DNA from 4 places in the Comamonas sp. DB36 genome. Region 2 is predicted to be linked to each of the others. Evidence: predicted binding sites of a transcription regulator. Region 2 holds the regulator's gene; each other region holds the start of a gene.
The links. The regulator sigma-54, encoded in region 2, starts transcription at its own class of promoters, with help from an activator protein. The targets are predictions, from matches to a motif close to TGGCANGNAANCTGCTTT.
Positions count from the first base shown of each region.

Region 1: the regulator sigma-54 is predicted to act here: its motif matches at 2,236-2,253, upstream of nirB (nitrite reductase large subunit NirB).
Region 3: the regulator sigma-54 is predicted to act here: its motif matches at 2,184-2,201, upstream of atzF (allophanate hydrolase).
Region 4: the regulator sigma-54 is predicted to act here: its motif matches at 2,689-2,706, upstream of ACSVDO_RS00770 (TorF family putative porin).

Region 1 covers NZ_CP196632.1:316,102-320,800, forward strand. The annotation lists gene ACSVDO_RS22415 (MFS transporter) at 1-248, shown strand, start outside; gene ACSVDO_RS22420 (bifunctional protein-serine/threonine kinase/phosphatase) at 261-1,967, opposite strand; gene nirB (nitrite reductase large subunit NirB) at 2,432-4,699, shown strand, end outside.
Region 2 covers NZ_CP196631.1:4,237,923-4,242,621, reverse strand. The annotation lists gene ACSVDO_RS19865 (thiol:disulfide interchange protein DsbA/DsbL) at 1-454, shown strand, start outside; gene lptA (lipopolysaccharide transport periplasmic protein LptA) at 619-1,239, shown strand; gene lptB (LPS export ABC transporter ATP-binding protein) at 1,250-2,011, shown strand; gene ACSVDO_RS19850 (RNA polymerase factor sigma-54) at 2,055-3,626, shown strand; gene ACSVDO_RS19845 (THUMP domain-containing class I SAM-dependent RNA methyltransferase) at 3,698-4,699, shown strand, end outside.
Region 3 covers NZ_CP196631.1:22,991-27,689, forward strand. The annotation lists gene ACSVDO_RS00100 (ABC transporter ATP-binding protein) at 1-61, shown strand, start outside; gene ACSVDO_RS00105 (LLM class flavin-dependent oxidoreductase) at 129-1,445, shown strand; gene ACSVDO_RS00110 (TOBE domain-containing protein) at 1,487-1,702, shown strand; gene pcaC (4-carboxymuconolactone decarboxylase) at 1,718-2,116, opposite strand; gene atzF (allophanate hydrolase) at 2,236-4,038, shown strand; gene ACSVDO_RS00125 (GntR family transcriptional regulator) at 4,071-4,699, shown strand, end outside.
Region 4 covers NZ_CP196631.1:168,866-173,564, forward strand. The annotation lists gene ACSVDO_RS00755 (RraA family protein) at 1-379, opposite strand, end outside; gene ACSVDO_RS00760 (tripartite tricarboxylate transporter substrate binding protein) at 560-1,564, opposite strand; gene ACSVDO_RS00765 (IclR family transcriptional regulator) at 1,769-2,518, shown strand; gene ACSVDO_RS00770 (TorF family putative porin) at 2,745-3,446, shown strand; gene glnK (P-II family nitrogen regulator) at 3,490-3,828, shown strand; gene ACSVDO_RS00780 (ammonium transporter) at 3,861-4,699, shown strand, end outside.

The sequences.
Region 1 (4,699 bases), on a different replicon from region 2:
TGGTGCCGCTGCGCTGGCCCACGACCACGGCCGTGGCCGGCTCGATGATAGGCGAAATCGGCGCGCTTGGCGGCGGCCTGATTCCGGCCAGCATGGGCTTGTCGCAGCAGTACACCGGCAGCTACTTCTCGGGCTTTGCGCTGTTTGCATTCTTCGCGCTGGTGATGCTGGTGATGCTGCGCTTCATGCAGATCCGCTGGACGCGCACCTGGGCGGAAAAGGGCGGGCGCGCGCGCGTTGCCGCCTGATGTTCGCCGCTCTCAGCGCGGCAGGAACAGTATCCAGTAGATCAGCGCGGCGTTCAGCACGGCGCTGAACGCCAGCGCCGCCTTCCAGGCAAATGCCGGATCGCGCGCCGCCAGCGGGCTGCCGGTCGCCGGCGGCAAAGGCCGGGCCGCGCCGCGCTCCAGCGCCAGCAGCAGTTCCTCGGCGGTCTCGAAGCGCTGGGCTGCTGTGCGCGCCACGGCCTTGAGAACGATGGCGTCCAGCCAGATCGGCACCTGCGGGTTGTGCCGGCTCGGCGCCACCGGGTCGCGCCAGTAGCGCCCGCGCTGGTAGGCAATGACTTCGCCGTAGGGCAGTCGGCCACCCGTGAGCAGCTGATAGAGCGTCACGCCCAGCGCGAACAGATCGGTGCCGGCATCGGCGGGCAGCGGCGGGTCGTCCCATTGCTCGGGATTGACATAGCTGGCCGTGCCCGCGTGCAGCGTGCGCACGGCCTCGGGCTCGCGCCCGGTCAGCGCCACGCCCAGGTCAAGCAGGCGCAGCTGGCCGTCACGGCCGTAATGCAGATTGGCCGGCTTCACATCGCGGTGTATCACGCCCTGGCGGTGCAGTCCGCCGAGCACGCGCGCGGCCTGCTGGGCAATCGCCAGCACCTGCGCCACATTGGGCCTGTGCTTTTGCTCTATCCACTGCGCCAGCGTCTCGCCGTCCAGCCACTCATACAGCAGATAGAAGGCCGAAGGCTCGGCGACCAGCGGCGCGTGCAGCCGCACCAGATGCTGGGCCGTGGGCCCGGTCTGCAGATGGCGCGCGACCCAGGCTTCGTGCGCCAGCGCCGCCCATTCGTGGCGGTCATGCGCGCGCTGCGGGTGCAGGGTCTTGAGCGCGAACTGCTGGCCGCTGGCTGCATGCAGCACGCGGTAGACGCGGTAGATGCCGCTGTCGGCCGCCAGGCCCTCGACGCGCAGGCCGTCAACGACTGCGCCGGGTTTGAGCAGCGGCAATGCGGGCAGGGCCTGGGCGCGGCGCGTGGTGTCCTCGAGCGTGGCATCGTTGACGCCCAGCACGCGCACCACCACGGCGCTGAGGTTGTCGCGGCTGCCCTGGCGCTCGGCGGCCTCGGCCAGGCGCTCGGCCAGCGCCTGGGCCGGGTCTTCTGCCGCCCACTGCGCGATCTGCCGCGGGCGGATGTCGTTGTGGATGCCGTCGGACAGCAGCACGAAGATGTCGCCGGCCAGCACCTCGCCCTGGCGGTAATCGATGGTCACGCGGTCTTCCAGGCCTATGGCGCGCGTGAGTCTGTGGGCGAAGTCGACGCCGCCCATCACATGGTCTTCGGTCAGCTGCTCGATCTGCCCCTGGCGCAGCAGATAGGCGCGCGTATCGCCCACATGCGCCAGCGTATAGCTCTGGCCGCGCAGCACCAGCGCCGTCAGCGTGGTCAGTCCATAGGCGGGCTGGCGCCGCCGATTGACGCCGTAGAGCCAGGCGTTCTGCGCGCCGATGATGCGGTCCAGCGCCACCGTCGGCTCCCAGGTGGCTGGCGTGCAGAAGAAGTCATTGGCCAGACTCGTCACCGTGGTCTGCGCGGCTTCGCGCCCCCAGCCGCCGGCGCTCACGCCATCGGCCACGGCAGCCAGCATGCCGGCGCCGTCGCCCGGCATCTGCACCGCGGCAAAGTCTTCGTTCACCGCTGCGCGTCCGGGGCGCGAGACCCATCCAATGTCGAGTTCAAAAGGCATGGGAGTGATTGTGACCAGGAAAACGCGTGGCGGGGCGTGCCCGAAACGGTGCGTGGTGCGCGTGGCTTGCACTGCATTGATGCATGCGGGTGCGTGTTCTTGTGCACTTCGCCTATCTCGATGGCAGGCCGTCCATCCTTCGACAATCTCAGGCCGAACGGAATCCCGGCAGCGGCTTCCACTTCTTCTCCCCGTTCGTGGTGAGCCTGCCTCGCCGGCCGCGTCTAAGGATGAACGGCCTGCCCTAGAAAAGCAAGCAAGTACCTCCTGGCACAAAACCTGCTTGACCCATCCCGACGATGCGGGGTAGCGATGCCCTCGTCACCCAGGACAAAGGCGTCCGCAACTTTTCCAGTGCACTCCGTGCCTGTATCCGTTGCGGGCGCCTTTTTTTTCGAACCGGAGCACAGCGCTCCACCACCGTCGAAGGAAGTCGCATGCCCCACGCGACCGATAAAAAACCGATGAAGTTGTTGATTGCCGGCAATGGCATGGTGGGCCACCGCTATGTCGAAGCCCTGATCGAACGCCATCCCGACCTGCCCGCGGCCGGCCTCGAAGTCACCGTGCTTGGGGAGGAGCCGCGCCCGGCCTACGACCGCGTGCACCTGTCAGACTTCTTCAGCGGCCGCGGCGCCGACGATCTGTCGCTGGTGCCGGCGGGCTTCTACGACCGCCCCGGCCTCACGCTGCGGCTCAACGCGCGCGTCGCCTCGATAGAGCGCCGCAACCACACGCTGCAGCTCGCCGATGGAGAGGAGCTGGCCTATGACAAGCTGGTGCTGGCCACGGGCTCGTCGCCTTTCGTTCCGGGCGTTCCCGGCCGCGACCGGCCGCATTGCTTTGTCTACCGCACCATCGAAGACCTCGAAGGCATGCTGGCCTCGGGCGCCAAGTCCAAGAGCGGCGTGGTGGTGGGCGGTGGCCTGCTGGGCCTGGAATGCGCCAAGGCGCTGCGCGACATGGGCCTGCAGACCCATGTGGTGGAGTTCGCGCCGCGGCTGATGATGGTCCAGGTCGACGAAGGCGGCGGGCGCGTGCTGCGCACCAAGATCGAGGCGCTGGGCGTGCAGGTGCACACCAGCCGCAACACGGTGGAGATCACCGACGGCGCGACGGCGCGCCACCGCATGGTGTTTGCCGACGGCAGCTACCTCGAGACCGACATGATCGTGTTCTCGGCCGGCATTCGCCCGCGCGACGAACTCGCGCGCCAGAGTCTGCTGGCGCTGGGCCCGCGCGGCGGCATCGTCGTCGACGACCACTGCCGCACCAGCGACCACGACATCTACGCGATTGGCGAATGCGCGGCCTGGCAGGAGCAGGTGTTCGGCCTGGTCGCGCCGGGCTACGACATGGCGCGCGTCGCCGCCGGCCATCTGGCCGGTGACGTGGACGCGGCGTTTCGCGGCGCCGACATGAGCACCAAGCTCAAGCTGATGGGCGTGGACGTGGCGAGCATCGGCGACGCGCTGGGCCGGGCGCCGGGCTGCCGCAACTTCAGCTACACCGACGAACTGCTGCAGGTCTACAAGAAGATCGTCGTCAGCGAGGACGGCAAGCGCCTGCTGGGCGCGGTGCTGGTGGGCGATGCGTCGGAATACGGCACGCTGCTGCAGATGGCGCTCAACGCCATGCCCCTGCCCGCATCGCCCGGCCTGCTGATACTGCCGGCCACCGATGGCGCGGCCAAGCCCGGCCTGGGCGTGGACGCGCTGCCCGACGCCGCCGTGCTGTGCTCGTGCAACAACGTCAGCAAGGGCCAGCTGTGCGCGGCGATCGCGGGCGGAGTGCAGAACATTGGCGATCTTAAAGCCTGCACCAAGGCCGGGACGTCCTGCGGCGGCTGCGTGCCCCTGGTCACCCAGGTGCTCAAGGCCGAACTCAAGCGCCAGGGCGTGGCCGTGAACAACCACCTGTGCGAGCATTTCCCGTACTCGCGCCAGGAGCTCTACCACCTGGTGCGCGTAGGCGAAATCCGCACCTTCGCGCAGCTGCTGGCCCAGCACGGCAAGGGCCAGGGCTGCGACATCTGCAAGCCCACGGCCGCGAACATCCTGGCGAGCTGCTGGAACGACTTCGTTCTTGACCGCAACGGCGCGCCGCTGCAGGACAGCAACGACTACTTCCTGGGCAATATCCAGAAGGACGGCACCTATTCCATCGTGCCGCGCGTGGCCGCGGGCGAGATCACGCCCGACCAGCTGATCGTCATCGGCCAGGTCGCCAAGCACTACGGCCTCTACACCAAGATCACCGGCGGCCAGCGCATCGACATGTTCGGCGCCCAGGTGCACGAGCTGCCGCTGATCTGGCGCGAACTCGTGGACGCGGGCTTCGAGTCGGGCCATGCCTACGGCAAGTCGCTGCGCACCGTCAAGAGCTGCGTGGGCTCGACCTGGTGCCGCTACGGCGTGGACGACAGCGTGGGCCTGGCAATCGAGCTCGAGAACCGCTACAAGGGCCTGCGCTCGCCGCACAAGATCAAGTTCGGCGTCTCCGGCTGCACGCGCGAATGCGCCGAGGCCCAGGGCAAGGACGTGGGCATCATCGCCACCGACAAGGGCTGGAACCTCTATGTCTGCGGCAACGGCGGCATGAAGCCGCGCCATGCCGAGCTGATCGCCTCCGACCTGTCCAAGGAGATGCTGATCCGCTACATCGACCGTTTCCTGATGTTCTACATCCGCACCGCCGATCGCCTGCAGCGCACCAGCACCTGGCGCGACAAC
Region 2 (4,699 bases):
TTGCCATGCTTTCGAGCCGGCGTTCGCGGCCTGGAAGTCGGCGGCGCCCGCCGATGTGGTGGTGCAGCGCGTGCCCGTGGGCTTCAATGCCAGCTTCGTTCCCCAGCAAAAGCTGTACTACGCGCTGCTCGCCATGGGCAAGCTCGATGAAGTCCACACCAAGGTGTTCCAGGCAATCCACGTCGAGCGCAACCGCCTGGCCAAGGATGACGACATCTTTGCCTGGGTCGGCAAGCAGGGCGTGGATGTGAACAAGTTCAAGGAAGCCTACAACTCGTTCACCGTGTCCAACCAGGTGCGCAAGGCGACCCAGCTGCAGCAGGACTACAACGTCGAAGGCGTGCCTTCGATCGGCGTGGCCGGGCGCTTCTACACCGATGGCACGATGGCCGGCAACATGGCCAATGTGCTGCGCGTGACCGATCACCTGATCGCCGTGAGCCGCAAGGGCTGATAGCGCCCGGCACATGCCGCACCAGCCCGCCTTGCGCGGGCTTTTTTGTGTGCGCGCTTCGCTCGGGCCTGCGGCTGTCCGGCCTTTCATCCCCTGGTTCATGTCAGGGCGTGGCGAATTAATGGGTGACACGCCCTACAATGGTCGCAAGATTCGTGCCCTCCATGAAAAAACGCCTACTCCCCCTCCTATTGCTTTCAGCCCTTGTCTGCGGCACGGTGCAGGCCGAAAAGGCCGACCGCAACAAGCCCATGAACATCGAGGCCGATGCACTGCGCCACGATGAACTCAAGCAGACCAGTGTCTTCACCGGCAACGTGGTGATGACCAAGGGCACTATCGTGCTGCGCGGCGCGCAGCTCGACGTGCGCCAGGATGCCGAGGGCTATCAGTTCGGCACCGTGATCGCGGCACCGGGCAAGCGCGCGTTTTTCCGGCAAAAGCGCGACACCTTGCCGGGTCAGCCCGATGAGTATGTCGAAGGCGAGGCCGAAGTCATCGAGTACGACGGCAAGGTCGACAACGTCAAGCTGATACGCCGCGGCGAACTGCGCCGCTACCGCGGCACGGCGCTGAGCGACGAGATCACGGGCGCGGTCATCGTCTACAACAACCTCACCGATGTGTTCACCGTCGACGGCCAGGCCCGTGCGCCAGGCGGCGGCAGCACGGCTTCGGGAGGGCGGGTGCGCGCCGTGCTCGCGCCCAAGGAGCAGCCGCCGGCCCCGCCTGCCGCGCCGGCCGCCAACCTGCGTCCCAGCATGACCATCGAACCGAAGAAATGAGCCGCGCTCCGTGAACCCAACCCCGCCCGAATCCAGCCGCCTTGAAGTCAAGCACCTGGCCAAATCCTATGGCAGCCGCAAGGTCGTCAAGGACGTCTCGCTGGCGGTGCAAAAAGGCGAAGTCGTGGGCCTGCTGGGACCCAATGGCGCGGGCAAGACCACGTCGTTCTACATGATCGTGGGCCTGGTGCGCTGCGATGCCGGCGACATCTTCATCGACGGCCAGGCGGTGGGCAACATGCCCATCCACCAGCGCTCTCGCCTTGGGCTGTCGTATCTGCCGCAGGAGGCGTCGATCTTTCGCAAGCTCAGTGTCGAAGACAATGTGCGCGCGGTGCTCGAACTGCAGCGCGACGATGACGGCAAGCCGCTGACGCGCGACGAAATCGAGCGCCGCCTGCTGGCGCTGCTGCAGGAGCTGCGCGTTGACCATCTGCGCGAATCGCCTGCGCTGGCGCTGTCGGGCGGCGAACGCCGGCGCGTCGAGATCGCGCGTGCGCTGGCGACCCAGCCGCGCTTCATTCTGCTGGACGAGCCTTTTGCCGGTATCGATCCCATTGCCGTGATCGAGATCCAGCGCATCATCGGCTTTCTCAAGGCGCGCGGCATCGGTGTACTGATCACCGATCACAACGTGCGCGAAACGCTGGGCATCTGCGATCACGCCTTCATCATCAGCGACGGCCATGTGCTGGCGCAGGGCACGCCTGCGGAGATCGTGGAAAACGCCGATGTACGCCGGGTCTACCTCGGCGAGCACTTCCGGATGTGATGGCCATGTGCATGAGCTTGTGTCGGTCTGAGGGGGAATGCTGTTGAAGCCGGGTCTGTCTCTACGTGTATCGCAGCATCTCGCACTCACGCCCCAGCTGCAGCAATCGATCTGGCTGCTGCAGCTCTCGACGCTGGAGCTGAGCCAGGAAGTCGAGCACATGCTCGACGACAATCCGTTCCTGGAACGCACCACCGAGGAAGCCGAGCGCGAGGAGTTCGGCCTGGCGCAATCCGATGTGCCCGCGCAGCGCGACGACTATGCCGACGACGCCTACGCATCGACTGCGTCGACCAGCGAGAAATCCAGCAGCAGCGAAACCGACGGCAGCGAAGTCACGGCCGCGGCCGATGCCGCACCCGATTGGGAAGGCGACGGCAGCGCCGATCTGGCGCCCGACGACAGCGAATGGGGCGGCGAAGCGCGCGCGCGCAGCGGCGACGACGACACCGAAGCCCAGGATCTGGCACATGGACATGAGTCGCTGACCGATTTCCTGCACCGCCAGGCGCTGTCGCTGCGCCTGGGCGATGTCGATCGCGCGGCGCTGCGCTTCATGATCGAATCGCTCAACGAACATGGCTATCTCGAGGACCCGCTCGAGGAACTCGCCGCGGGCCTGGCCGGGCCCGACGCGCTCGAGGAGCAGGAAGAGCTGGTCCACCATTTCACCGTGGCGCTGCGCCTGCTGCAGTCGCTCGAACCCGTGGGCGTGGGCGCGCGCAACCTGGCCGAATGCCTCACGCTGCAGCTCAAGCACCTGGCGGCGCGCGATGACGAACACACCGACGCCGCGACCGTGCAGACCGCGCTGCGCATCTGCGAGCAGCCCATGGACCTGCTGGCCCGGCGCGATGTGCGCCGGCTGATGCAGGCCTGCGGCGCGAGCGACGAACGCATTCGCGCGGCCATGGCCCTGATCGCGCGGCTGGAGCCCCGGCCCGGCCGGCGCTTTGCCGACGTGGAGCGCAATCTGGTCGTGCCCGACGTGCTGGTGCGCAAGATGGCGCGCAGCAGCGGCGACGGCCAGCCGCAGTTCAGCGTGCAGCTCAACCCCGACGTGATGCCGCGGCTGCGCGTGCACGACATCTATGCCAACGCCTTGCGCGGCCACAAGGGCAGCGAAGGGCATGCGGGACTGCAGCAGCGGCTGCAGGAGGCGCGCTGGTTCATCAAGAACATTCAGCAGCGCTTCGACACCATCCTGCGCGTGTCGCAGGCCATCGTGCAGCGGCAGAAGAACTTCTTCACCCATGGCGAACTCGCGATGCGCCCGCTGGTGCTGCGCGACATCGCCGATGAACTGGGCCTGCACGAGTCGACGATCAGCCGCGTGACCACGGCCAAGTACATGTCGACGCCCATGGGCACCTATGAACTCAAGTATTTCTTCGGCTCGGGCCTGGGCACCGAGACCGGCGGCAATGCGTCGAGCACTGCGGTGCGCGCGCTGATCAAGCAGTTCGTCGCGGCCGAGAACCCGCTCAAGCCGCTGTCGGACAGCCAGCTGGCCGACATGCTCAAGGAGCAGGGCATCGAGTGCGCGCGCCGCACCGTGGCCAAATACCGCGACGTGCTGAAGATCGCGCCGGCCAATCTGCGCAAGTCGCTGTAGCGCCCAGGGTCTGGCAACATGACCTCGAATGTTCGCACTTCACGGCAAACGCGTATCCTTGCCCCCCTGCTATGAATCAACTGCAACTGTTTTTGCCCTGCGCCGCCGGCGTTGAGGACTATCTGGCCGATGAGGCCCACCGTATCACGGGGCTCACGGGACACGACCTGCTCGTCGGCCGCGGCGGCGTGATGCTGCGCGCCTCGTGGCGCGATGCGCTGCTGCTCAACCTGCACAGCCGGCTCGCGCAGCGCGTGCTGGTGCAGTTGTCGACCTCGCAGTACCGCAACGAGAACGACCTGTACCGCGCGGCCAGCGAAGTGGCCTGGGAAATCTGGTTCACTCCGCGCCAGAGCTTCAAGATCGAAGTCACGTCCCAGCACAGCCCGCTGACCAGCCTGAATTTCGCCGCGCTGCGCGTCAAGGACGCGATCGCCGACCGCTTCCGCGCCAAGACCGGCGTGCGCCCCGACGTCGAGACCCGTTATCCCGACGTGCGCGTGCACCTGCACTTGACCACGGACGAGGCAACCATCTACATGGACACTTCGGGCGAAGCGCTGTTCAAGCGCGGCTGGCGCGAAGACAAGGGCGATGCCCCGCTCAAGGAAACGCTGGCCGCGGCAATGATTGCCGCCACCGGCTGGGACCCGCATGGCGACAATCCGCAGCCGCTGTACGACCCCTGCTGCGGCAGCGGCACGGTGGTGATCGAGGCCGCGCAGATCGCCTGCAGGATTCCTCCGGGCATCCAGCGCCGCTTTGCGTTCGAGAAGCTCGTGCCGTTCCAGCCCCATGTCTGGGAAGCCATCGTGCGCCAGGCCGAAGACGCGATCTGCGAAAGCCCGGTGGGCATCTATGGCTCCGACGTCTCGCACCGCATGGTCGATTTCGCCGAACGCAATGCCGAGCGCGCGGGCGTGGCCCGGGCCGTGAATCTGCGCGGCGGTGATGCGCTGCAGCGCATGCCGCCCAGCGAGCAGCCCGGCGTGATGGTGCTGAACCCGCCTTACGGCGAGCGTATCGCCGCGGCCGGCACCGCGGGCCGCAATGCGGCCGAGCGCATGGGCCAG
Region 3 (4,699 bases), 280 kb from region 2:
CGATGTGCCGCCCGCCGCCGCGATTGGTTTTTCCAGCGAGCGCATCCGCTTTGCCTGGTGATCTTCATTTCCAACGAAAGCCCTCCGTGACCACTCCCAAAAAGCAGATCAAGCTCGGCGCCTTCCTGATGCAGACCGGCCACCACATCGCGGCCTGGCGCCACCCCGACGCGCAGGAAGATGCGGGCATCAACTTCCGCCACTACGTGCAGCTGGCGCAGAAAGCCGAGGCCGCGAAGTTCGACGCGGTGTTCCTGGCCGACGGCGTGGCCGTGCGCTCCGAGAACATCGAGGCGCTGGCGCGCACCGCACGCAGCGACCAGTTCGAGCCGCTGACGCTGCTGTCGGCGCTGGCCGCCGTGACCGACCGCATAGGCCTGATCGCGACCGCTTCCACGAGCTACCACGAGCCCTACAACCTGGCGCGCAAGTTCGCCTCGCTCGATCAGATTTCGGGCGGGCGCGCGGGCTGGAATTTGGTGACTTCGGCCACCAAAGCCGAGGCGCTGAACTTCAACCGCGCCGACCAGTACGCGCATGCCGACCGCTACCGCCGCGCGGCCGAGTTCCACGATGTCGTCACGGGCCTGTGGGACAGCTGGGAAGACGACGCCTTCGTGCGCGACAAGGCCAGCGGCAGCTATTTCGACGCCGACAAGCTGCACCCGCTGAACCACCGGGGCACGCACTTCCAGGTGCGCGGCCCGCTCAATGTCGCGCGCTCGCCCCAGGGCCGGCCGGTGGTGGTGCAGGCGGGTGCGTCAGAAGACGGGCGCGAACTCGCGGCGCGCACCGCCGAAGTGATCTTTGTCGCCCACCAGACCTTTGCCGAGGCGCAAGGCTTCTATGCCGACATCAAGGCCCGCGTGCAGCACTACGGCCGCCACCCCGATGACGTGAAGATCATGCCCGGCATCTTTCCCATTGTCGGCCGCACCCAGGAGGAGGCCGAGGCCAAGTTCGAGCAGCTGCAGTCGCTGATCGACCCGGTGGTGGGGCTGTCGCTGCTCGCGGGAATTTCCGGCGGCGTGGACCTTTCGGGCTACCCCGTCGATGGCCCGCTGCCCGAGCTGCCGCCGACCGAAGGCCCGCAAAGCCGCCAGCGCCTGCTGATCGATCTGGCGCGCCGCGACGGCCTGACGATTCGCCAGCTGTACCTCAGGATCGCGGGTGCGCGCGGCCACCAGCAGGTCGTGGGCACGCCCAAAACCATTGCCGACCAGCTGCAGCAATGGTTCGAGGAAGGCGGAGCCGACGGCTTCAACATCATGGGCCCGTGGTTCCCCGGCGGCCTCGATGATTTCATCGAGCTGGTGCTGCCCGAGCTGCGCCGCCGCGGGCTGTTTCGCACCGAGTACGAAGGCCGCACGCTGCGCGAGCATCTGGGCCTGGCGCGTCCCCAGCACCCGGCGGCGCGGGCGCGGGCACAAGCCCTGGCCGCCTGAATTCCCGCTTATCTCCTCACCTCCGACCGCAGACACACATCATGACCATTCAAGCCATCAACGTTCGCAATCAGTTCAAGGGCAAGGTGCGCGAAATCATCCGCGGCGATGTCGTCTCCGAAGTCGACGTGCAGACGCCCTGGGGCGTGGTGACCTCGGTGATCACCACGCGCTCGGTCGATGACCTCAAGCTGGTCATAGGCTCGGAAGTCGTGGCCCTCGTCAAGTCCACGGAGGTATCCATCGCCAAGCTCTGAAGCCGGCGTGGCCTCTCAGATATCCATTTCCTTGAACACTTCCGCCGCGACGCGGAAGGCGTCAATTGCCGCCGGCACGCCGCAGTAGATTCCGGCCTGCAGGAACACTTCCTTGATCTCGTCCTTGGTCACGCCGTTGTTGATCGCGCCGCGCACATGCAGCTTGAGTTCGTGCGGGCGGTTGAGCGCCGTCAGCATGGCCAGGTTGAGCAAGGAGCGCGACTTGCGCTCCAGGCCCGGCCGGTTCCAGACATCGCCCCAGCAGTTCTGCGTGACCATTTCCTGCATGTCGATATTGAAGTCGGTGGCGTTCCTGATGGAAGCATCGACGTATTCAGCGCCCAGCACTTCGCGGCGCGTGGCAAGGCCTTGATCAAACAGCGCCTGATTCTTGGGGGCGTAGGGACGGGTCATGAAATCTCCTGGGTTGAATCGTGCTCATTTTCCCCGTTTGACCGACATCTGTCGAAGCACCGAAGGCTGGCACACAAACTGCTTTATCTCAGCATCTTGTATACATCAGGGTATTCATCATGCTGATCGGCACCATAGAAGACTGGAAGAATGCATACGCCCGGGGCGCAAGCCCCGCCGACCTGCTGGAGCCGCAGCGGCAGGCGTGCGAGGCCGGCGACACGGCATGGATAAGCATTGCCAGCGCTGAGCAACTGCAGCGCCAGATCGAAGCGCTTGCCGCGCTGGAGCAGGCCGTAGGACGCGAGCAGCTGCCGCTGTACGGCGTGCCCTTCGCGGTCAAGGACAACATCGACGTTGCGGGCTTTCGCACCACCGCGGCCTGCGAAGCATTTGCCTATGAAGCGCAAAGCGATGCATTTGCCGTCCAGCGCCTGAAGAATGCCGGCGCCATCGTGCTGGGCAAGACCAACCTCGACCAGTTCGCGACCGGCCTGGTCGGCACGCGCTCGCCGTATGGCGTGGTGCCCAACACGTTTGATCCCGTCCTGGTCAGTGGCGGCTCTAGCTCGGGCTCGGCCTCGGTGGTCGCGCGCGGTCTCGTGCCTTTTGCGCTGTCGACCGACACCGCGGGCTCGGGCCGCATTCCCGCAGGCTTCAACCAGATCGTGGGACTCAAACCCACGCCGGGTGCAGTCAGCGGCACCGGTTTGGTGCCTGCCTGCCGCACGCTGGACTGCATTGGCGTGCTCGCATGCACCGTTGCGGACAGCGCGCGCGTCATGGCGCTGATGGAAGGCCTGGACGCGGACGATGCCTACTCCCGGCCCCGCCCGATGGCGCCGGCCCACAAGCCGCTGGCGCAGCTGCGCGTGGCCACGCCCGCGGGCCGCAAGCTGTCGGCCAGCTACGAAACCGCATTTGCCGATTTCTCGGCGCAGCTGCAGGCCCAGACCGCGCAGCTGCAGGACATTGCCTTCGACACACTGTTTGAAGTCGCCGAACTGCTGTACCAGGGCCCCTGGGTCGCGGAACGCGTGGTCGGCGCGCGCAGCATCTACGAAGGCCAGCCCGACAAGATGCTGCCCGTGGTGCGCAGCGTGCTCGACGTGGCCCAGCGGTTTTCCGCCGCCGACACATTCGCCGCGCAGTACCGGCTGCAGGAACTCAGGCAGCAGGCCGAAAAGATCTGGCAGCAGTGGGATGTGCTGTGCGTGCCCACGGCGCCGCGCCATCCGCGCATCGATGAAGTCATGGCCGAGCCGATTGCCGTCAACTCGGAAATGGGCGTCTATACCAACTTCGTGAACCTGCTGGGCTGGTCGGCCATCGCCATTCCCGCGAGCCGCCTGCCCGACGGCCTGCCGTTCGGCATCACGCTGATTGCACCCGGCTGGTGCGAGCCCGATCTGGTGCGCTGGGCCGCGCAACTCGAGCAGCAGGCCGGACTGCCCGCGGGCGTCACGGGTCTGCGTGCCGTTGCCGGCGCAGCGCCCGTCACCTGGAACGTGGCCGCGCACGGCGAAATGGTCAAGGTGGCCGTGGTCGGCGCACATCTGCGCGGCATGCCGCTCAACCACGAGCTGCAGTCCTGCGGCGCGCGCTTCGTCGAAGCCACGCACACCAGCGCCAGCTACCGCCTGTATGCGCTGCAAGCCACGGTGCCGCCCAAGCCGGGACTGGCGCGCGTGGCCGCTGGTGCAGAAGGCGGCGCCGCGATTGCCGTCGAAGTCTGGGAGATGCCGCTGGCCCATTTCGGCCGCTTTGTCGCCGGCGTGCCGGCGCCGCTGGGAATCGGCTCGGTCACGCTGGCCAGCGGTGCAAGCTGCAAGGGCTTCATCTGCGAAGGCCAGGCGCTGGCCCAGGCGACCGACATCACGGATTTCGGCGGCTGGCGCGCGTATTGCAACAGCCTGCACTAGACCGTCACACTACAAGAAACCAGGAGACTCCCGTGGCCCAGACCAGCCTTGCCGCATCGGCATACACCCAGCTCAAGCAGGCGCTAGACAACTTCCATTTCGTTCCCGGCGACCGCTTCAGCGAAAACGAAGTCAGCGCGCTGCTGGGCATGAGCCGCACGCCGATTCGCGAGGCCTTGGTGCGGCTGCAGCGCGAGGGCTACATCTCGGTCATGCCCAAGCTCGGCTGGCTGGTCAACAGCATCGACTTCAATGTGTTCGAGCAGCTCTACGACGTGCGCTCGGTGCTCGAATGCGCGGCCATAGACCTGCTGGGCGCGGCGCCCGATCTTGCGCAAAGGCTGGCGCCGCTGTGCACGCTGTGGTGCGTCGATCCGTCCCAGCGCCTGGCCGCCTGCGCCGAAGTCTCGCAGATGGACGAAGCCTTTCACATGGCACTGGTGCATGCCAGCGGCAATCTCGAGATGGCGCGCATCCACTGCGATCTGACCGAACGCATACGCGTGGTGCGGCGCCTGGAATTCACGCGCAACTACCGCATCGAAGCGGCCTACAACGAACATGCGCTGATCCTGCAGACGCTGCTGCAACGCGACACCGCAGCGACCAAGGCGCTGCTGCAAAAGCACATCGCCGTGAGCCGCGACGAAGTCAAGAAGAT
Region 4 (4,699 bases), 420 kb from region 2:
GGTCGAGGATTTCCAGTTTGTCGCGGATCGCGGCGTCGACGATCACGCCGGCCAGGCCCAGCTTCTTGCAGGCGCTGAGCATCAGCGTGCCCATCAGCGCGGCCGTGAGGTCGCCCTTGCCGTCGATCACCAGCACGTCGCCGGGCTGGGCCAGCGCGATCGCGGCATGGATCATCAGGTTGTCGCCGGGGCGCACTTCGACGGTGAACGCCGGGCCCGCGACTTTCATGTCCTGGTGCACGGGCGCGACGCGGCCGTGCATGGTGCCGCGGCGACCGGCGACATCGGCCAGGATCGCGGCCTGGAAGCTCGCGGCTTTTTGCACGACGTCGGCGCCCACGCGTTCGATGTCACGGATGATTTCTGGAAGTTGGTTCATGCTGCGGTCCGTTGGAAAGGAAGAGATGCGGGAAGCGCCAGGCAGGTTTTGCGGACGTGGCTATCCCTTGGGCGGGCGCGCCGTCTGGCACGCGTCGCCTGGGTCGGTGAATCAGTGAGGGGGCGGGAAACGGCGCCCTGGCCGTTGCCGCGGCAGCGCCCGGAACCGGGCGCCGGGGTATCAGTCCAGGCCCGCGCCCGAGTCCTTGACGATCTTGGCCCAGCGCGGGATTTCCGTCTTGAGCAGCTGCTGGAAGGTCTCGACCGAGCCGCCCAGCACATCGCCGCCCTCGAAGCGCAGGCGCTCGGCGGTATCGGCCTGGGCCAGCGCCTGGTTGATCGCCTTGTTGAGCTGCTGCACGATGGCCGGCGGCGTGCCTGCGGGCGCGAGCACGCCGAACCAGGTGATGGCCTCGAAGTCCTTGTAGCCCGACTCGGCCAGCGTGGGCGTCTGGGCCAGCTGTGTCGAACGCTTCTTGGAGGTGACCGCGACGGCGTGCATCTTGCCGTTGCGCACCTGGCCGATCAGCGTGGGAATCGCCGACATGTAGAGATCGATGTTGCCGCTGACCACATCGGTCAGCGCCTGGGCCGCGCCCTTGTAGGGCACATGGCGCAGCTTGATGCCGGCCGCATCCTGGGCCAGCTCGCCCGCGAGGTGGGCCACGGTGCCGTTGCCCGAGTAGCCCAGCGTGATGCCGTCGGGCTTGGCCTTGGCCGCGGCGACGACATCGGCAATGGTCTTGTAGGGCGAGGTGGCGGCCGTGACCATCACGATGGGCGAGGACGAGACCAGCGCCACGGGCGTCAGGTCCTTGAGCGGGTTGTAGGGCAGCTTGGCGTAGAGCGCGGGGTTGATCGCGAGGTTGCTGGTCTGGCCCATGACCAGCGTATAGCCATCGGGCGCGGCCTTGGCCGCGGCATCGACGCCCAGGTTGCCGCCCGCGCCGGGACGGTTGTCGATCACCACCGTCCACTTGTTCATGTCGGTGAGCTTTTGCGCGACGGTGCGCGCAATCATGTCCGTGCCGCCGCCCGGAGGAAAGGGCACGATCAGGCGGATGGGCTTGCTGGGGTAGGCGGCTTGCGCCTGCGCGCTGGCGAAAGGCACGGCGGCGGCGGCCAGGCCCAGGGTGGCGGCGCAAAGAGGCGCGAACAGCGCGCGAAGGCGAGGTGTCGATGTCATGTCTTGTCTCCGTTGATTTATTTATCCGGCTAGCGCAGCGGTGCCGCGGTAGTTGGACGCAGTTTAAAAAAACGTTTCAAGGCATACAATGGCGTTTCGTACAATGAAACGCATTGCACCATGAAGCCTGATTCCAACCCTCTGAAAGCGCCTGCCGTGCGCCAGCCGCGCGCCACCGCGCCGGCCCCGCAAACTCCGCCGGAAATGGCTGCGGCGGTGGAAGATCCCGCGGCTTCGAACGGTTTCGTCACCGCGGTCTCGCGCGCGCTGCAGCTGCTCGAGGCCTATGCGCTGGGCGAGTCCAATCTGTCGCTGGCCGAACTCAGTCGCCGCTGCAACCTGCACAAGACCACGGTGCTGCGGCTGGCGCGCACGCTGGCCCACCATGGCTACATGGTGCAGCGCGAAGACGGCGACTGGCGCCTGGGCCCGGCCGCGGGCTGGCTGGGCGCGCGCTACAAGGCCGGCTTCGACGTGCAGAACGTGCTTGAGCCCGCGTTGCGCGCGCTGACGCTGGCCTGCGGCGAAAGCACGGCGTTCTATGTGCGCGAAGGCAATGCGCGCATCTGCATCATGCGGGTCGAAGGCCCGCAAGCGCTGCGCCACCATGTGCGCATGGGCGAGGAGCTGCCGCTCGACAAGGGCTCGCCGGGGCGCGTGATCCTGGCGTTCTCGGGCGAGCCCGGCCAGCCCTACGAGCAGATCCGCGAGCGCGGCTTCCACCATTCCATAGGCGAGCGCGAGCAGGGCGTGGCGACGGTCTCGGCGCCGGTGTTCGGCATGCACTGGCGGCTGTTCGGCTCGGTCTGCATCTCCGGGCCCGCGTCGCGCCTGCCCGAGTCCAAGCTTGAAACCATGGCGCAGATGCTGCTCAAGACCGCGAACCAGCTGTCGTATGCGCTTGCGGGCACGACGGGCACCTCGGCGGTGCGCACTTCGCACTGGCACCCGTGAGCGGGTGGCCGCGCCGCGGGCCTGGGCGGCCCCGTGCGGCCTTGCCGTCCATTTTGGTGCATCCCCGCCATGGCGCGGCGCCCGGTTTCTGCACCAATACGGTGCGATCGCCTGGTCCGGCTGCGCCGCGTCCCGGCCCATGCACCGTGGCGACGTAGATCAAGCCCGGTTGGCACAGTTCATGCTTTTCACCGTTTGTCGAAAATTTTTACAACTGGAGAGCCTCATGTCCCGTGCTTGGATGAAGACCGTCGGTGTTGCTTTTGTCGCCGCTCTGCCCATGTTGGCCAGCGCCCAGCTGACCGCCAATGTCAGCCTGACCAGCAATTACAAGTTCCGTGGGCAGGACCAGGATGCCAGCCGCACCAAGGCGGTCAAGCCTGCGCTGCAAGGCGGCTTCGACTACAGCTTCGGCGAGTCCGGCTGGTACGTGGGCAACTGGAACTCCAGCGTCGACTGGGTGCCGGGCAACTCGCTTGAAAGCGACTTCTACGGCGGCTACAAGTTCGAAGCCGGCGGCGTGGCCTGGGATCTGGGTGCGTTGAGCTACGTGTACTCGGGCGGCAGCGTCGCCAACACGACCGAGCTGTACGCGGGCGCCGGCTTCGGCCCGCTGACCGCCAAGTATTCGCACACCGTGTCGAAGAAGTACTTCGGCTTCGAAGGCGGGCGCAACACCGGCTACTTCAACCTGGCGTTTGCCCAGGAAGTCGCCCCCAAGGTGACGTTCAAGGCGGCCGTGGGTTACACCCGCTTCGCCAGCGACGTCCAGGGCGTGCCCAACTATGTCGACTACAGCGTGGGCGCGGCCTACGACTTCGGCGACGGCCTGTCGCTCGGCGGTGCACTGGTTGGTGCCAACAAGAAAAACTTCTTTGGCGATGTGAACAAGAACCGCTTTATTGTCACACTGACCAAGGCCCTGTAACCGCGAGGGCGCCCGGCGCGCCCTCCCCCCGGAGGAATGAATCATGAAAATGGTGACCGCCATCATCAAACCCTTCAAGCTCGATGAAGTGCGCGAAGCACTTTCCGACATCGGCGTGCAGGGCATTACCGTGACCGAAGTCAAAGGCTTTGGTCGGCAAAAAGGCCATACTGAGCTGTACCGCGGCGCGGAATACGTGGTCGACTTTCTGCCCAAGCTGAAGATCGAAGCCGCGATCGCCGACGACATGGTCGACCGCGCGCTCGAAGCGATTGAAGCCGCAGCCCGCACCGGCAAGATCGGCGACGGCAAGATCTTTGTCTCCCACCTCGAGCAGGTGGTGCGCATCCGTACCGGCGAGACCGGCCAGGAAGCCCTTTAAGGCCTGCGTTCGTACCGATCAGAAAGATTGACATGAAAAAACTGCTTGCTTCCCTTTGCCTGGGCCTGAGCCTGCTGTCGGGCGGTGTCGCCCTGGCGCAGACTCCGGCTGCCGAGGCTCCGGGCGTCGCCACGCCCGCGGTGACCGCCGCTGCCGAACCCGCTGCCGCGGCTCCCGCGCCCGAAGCTGCGGCTGCCCCGGCTGCGGCTGCTGCGCCGGAAGCCGCTGCGGTGGCGGCCCCGGCTGCCGCCGAGGAAACTCCCGTGCTCAACTCCGGCGATACCGCCTGGATGCTGACTTCGACCGTGCTCGTGATCCTGATGATCATCCCCGGCCTGGCGCTGTTCTACGGCGGCCTGGGCCGCTCCAAGAACATGCTGTCGGTGCTGATGCAGGTCTTCGTGATCTTCTCGCTGATCACCGTGCTGTGGGTGGTCTACGGCTACACGCTGGCTTTCGGCGGCGAAGGCAAGTTCTTCGGCGGCTTCGACAAGCTGTTCCTCAAGGGCATCACGGCCGACACGCTGTCGAGCGCGCTCAAGACCATTCCCGAATATGTGTTCGTGTCCTTCCAGGCCACGTTCGCGGCCATCACCGTGGCGTTGATCGTCGGCTCGTTCGCCGAGCGCATCAAGTTCGCCGCCGTGCTGATCTTCGCCGTGCTGTGGTTCACGTTCAGCTACATCCCCATGGCCCACATGGTCTGGGGCGGTGGTCTGCTGGCGGCTGACGGCGCGCTGGACTTCGCTGGCGGCACCGTGGTGCACATCAACGCCGGTATCGCCGGTCTGGTCGGTGCCTACGTTCTGGGCAAGCGCCTGGGCTTCGGCAAGGAATCGATGGCCCCGCACAGCCTGACGCTGAGCATGGT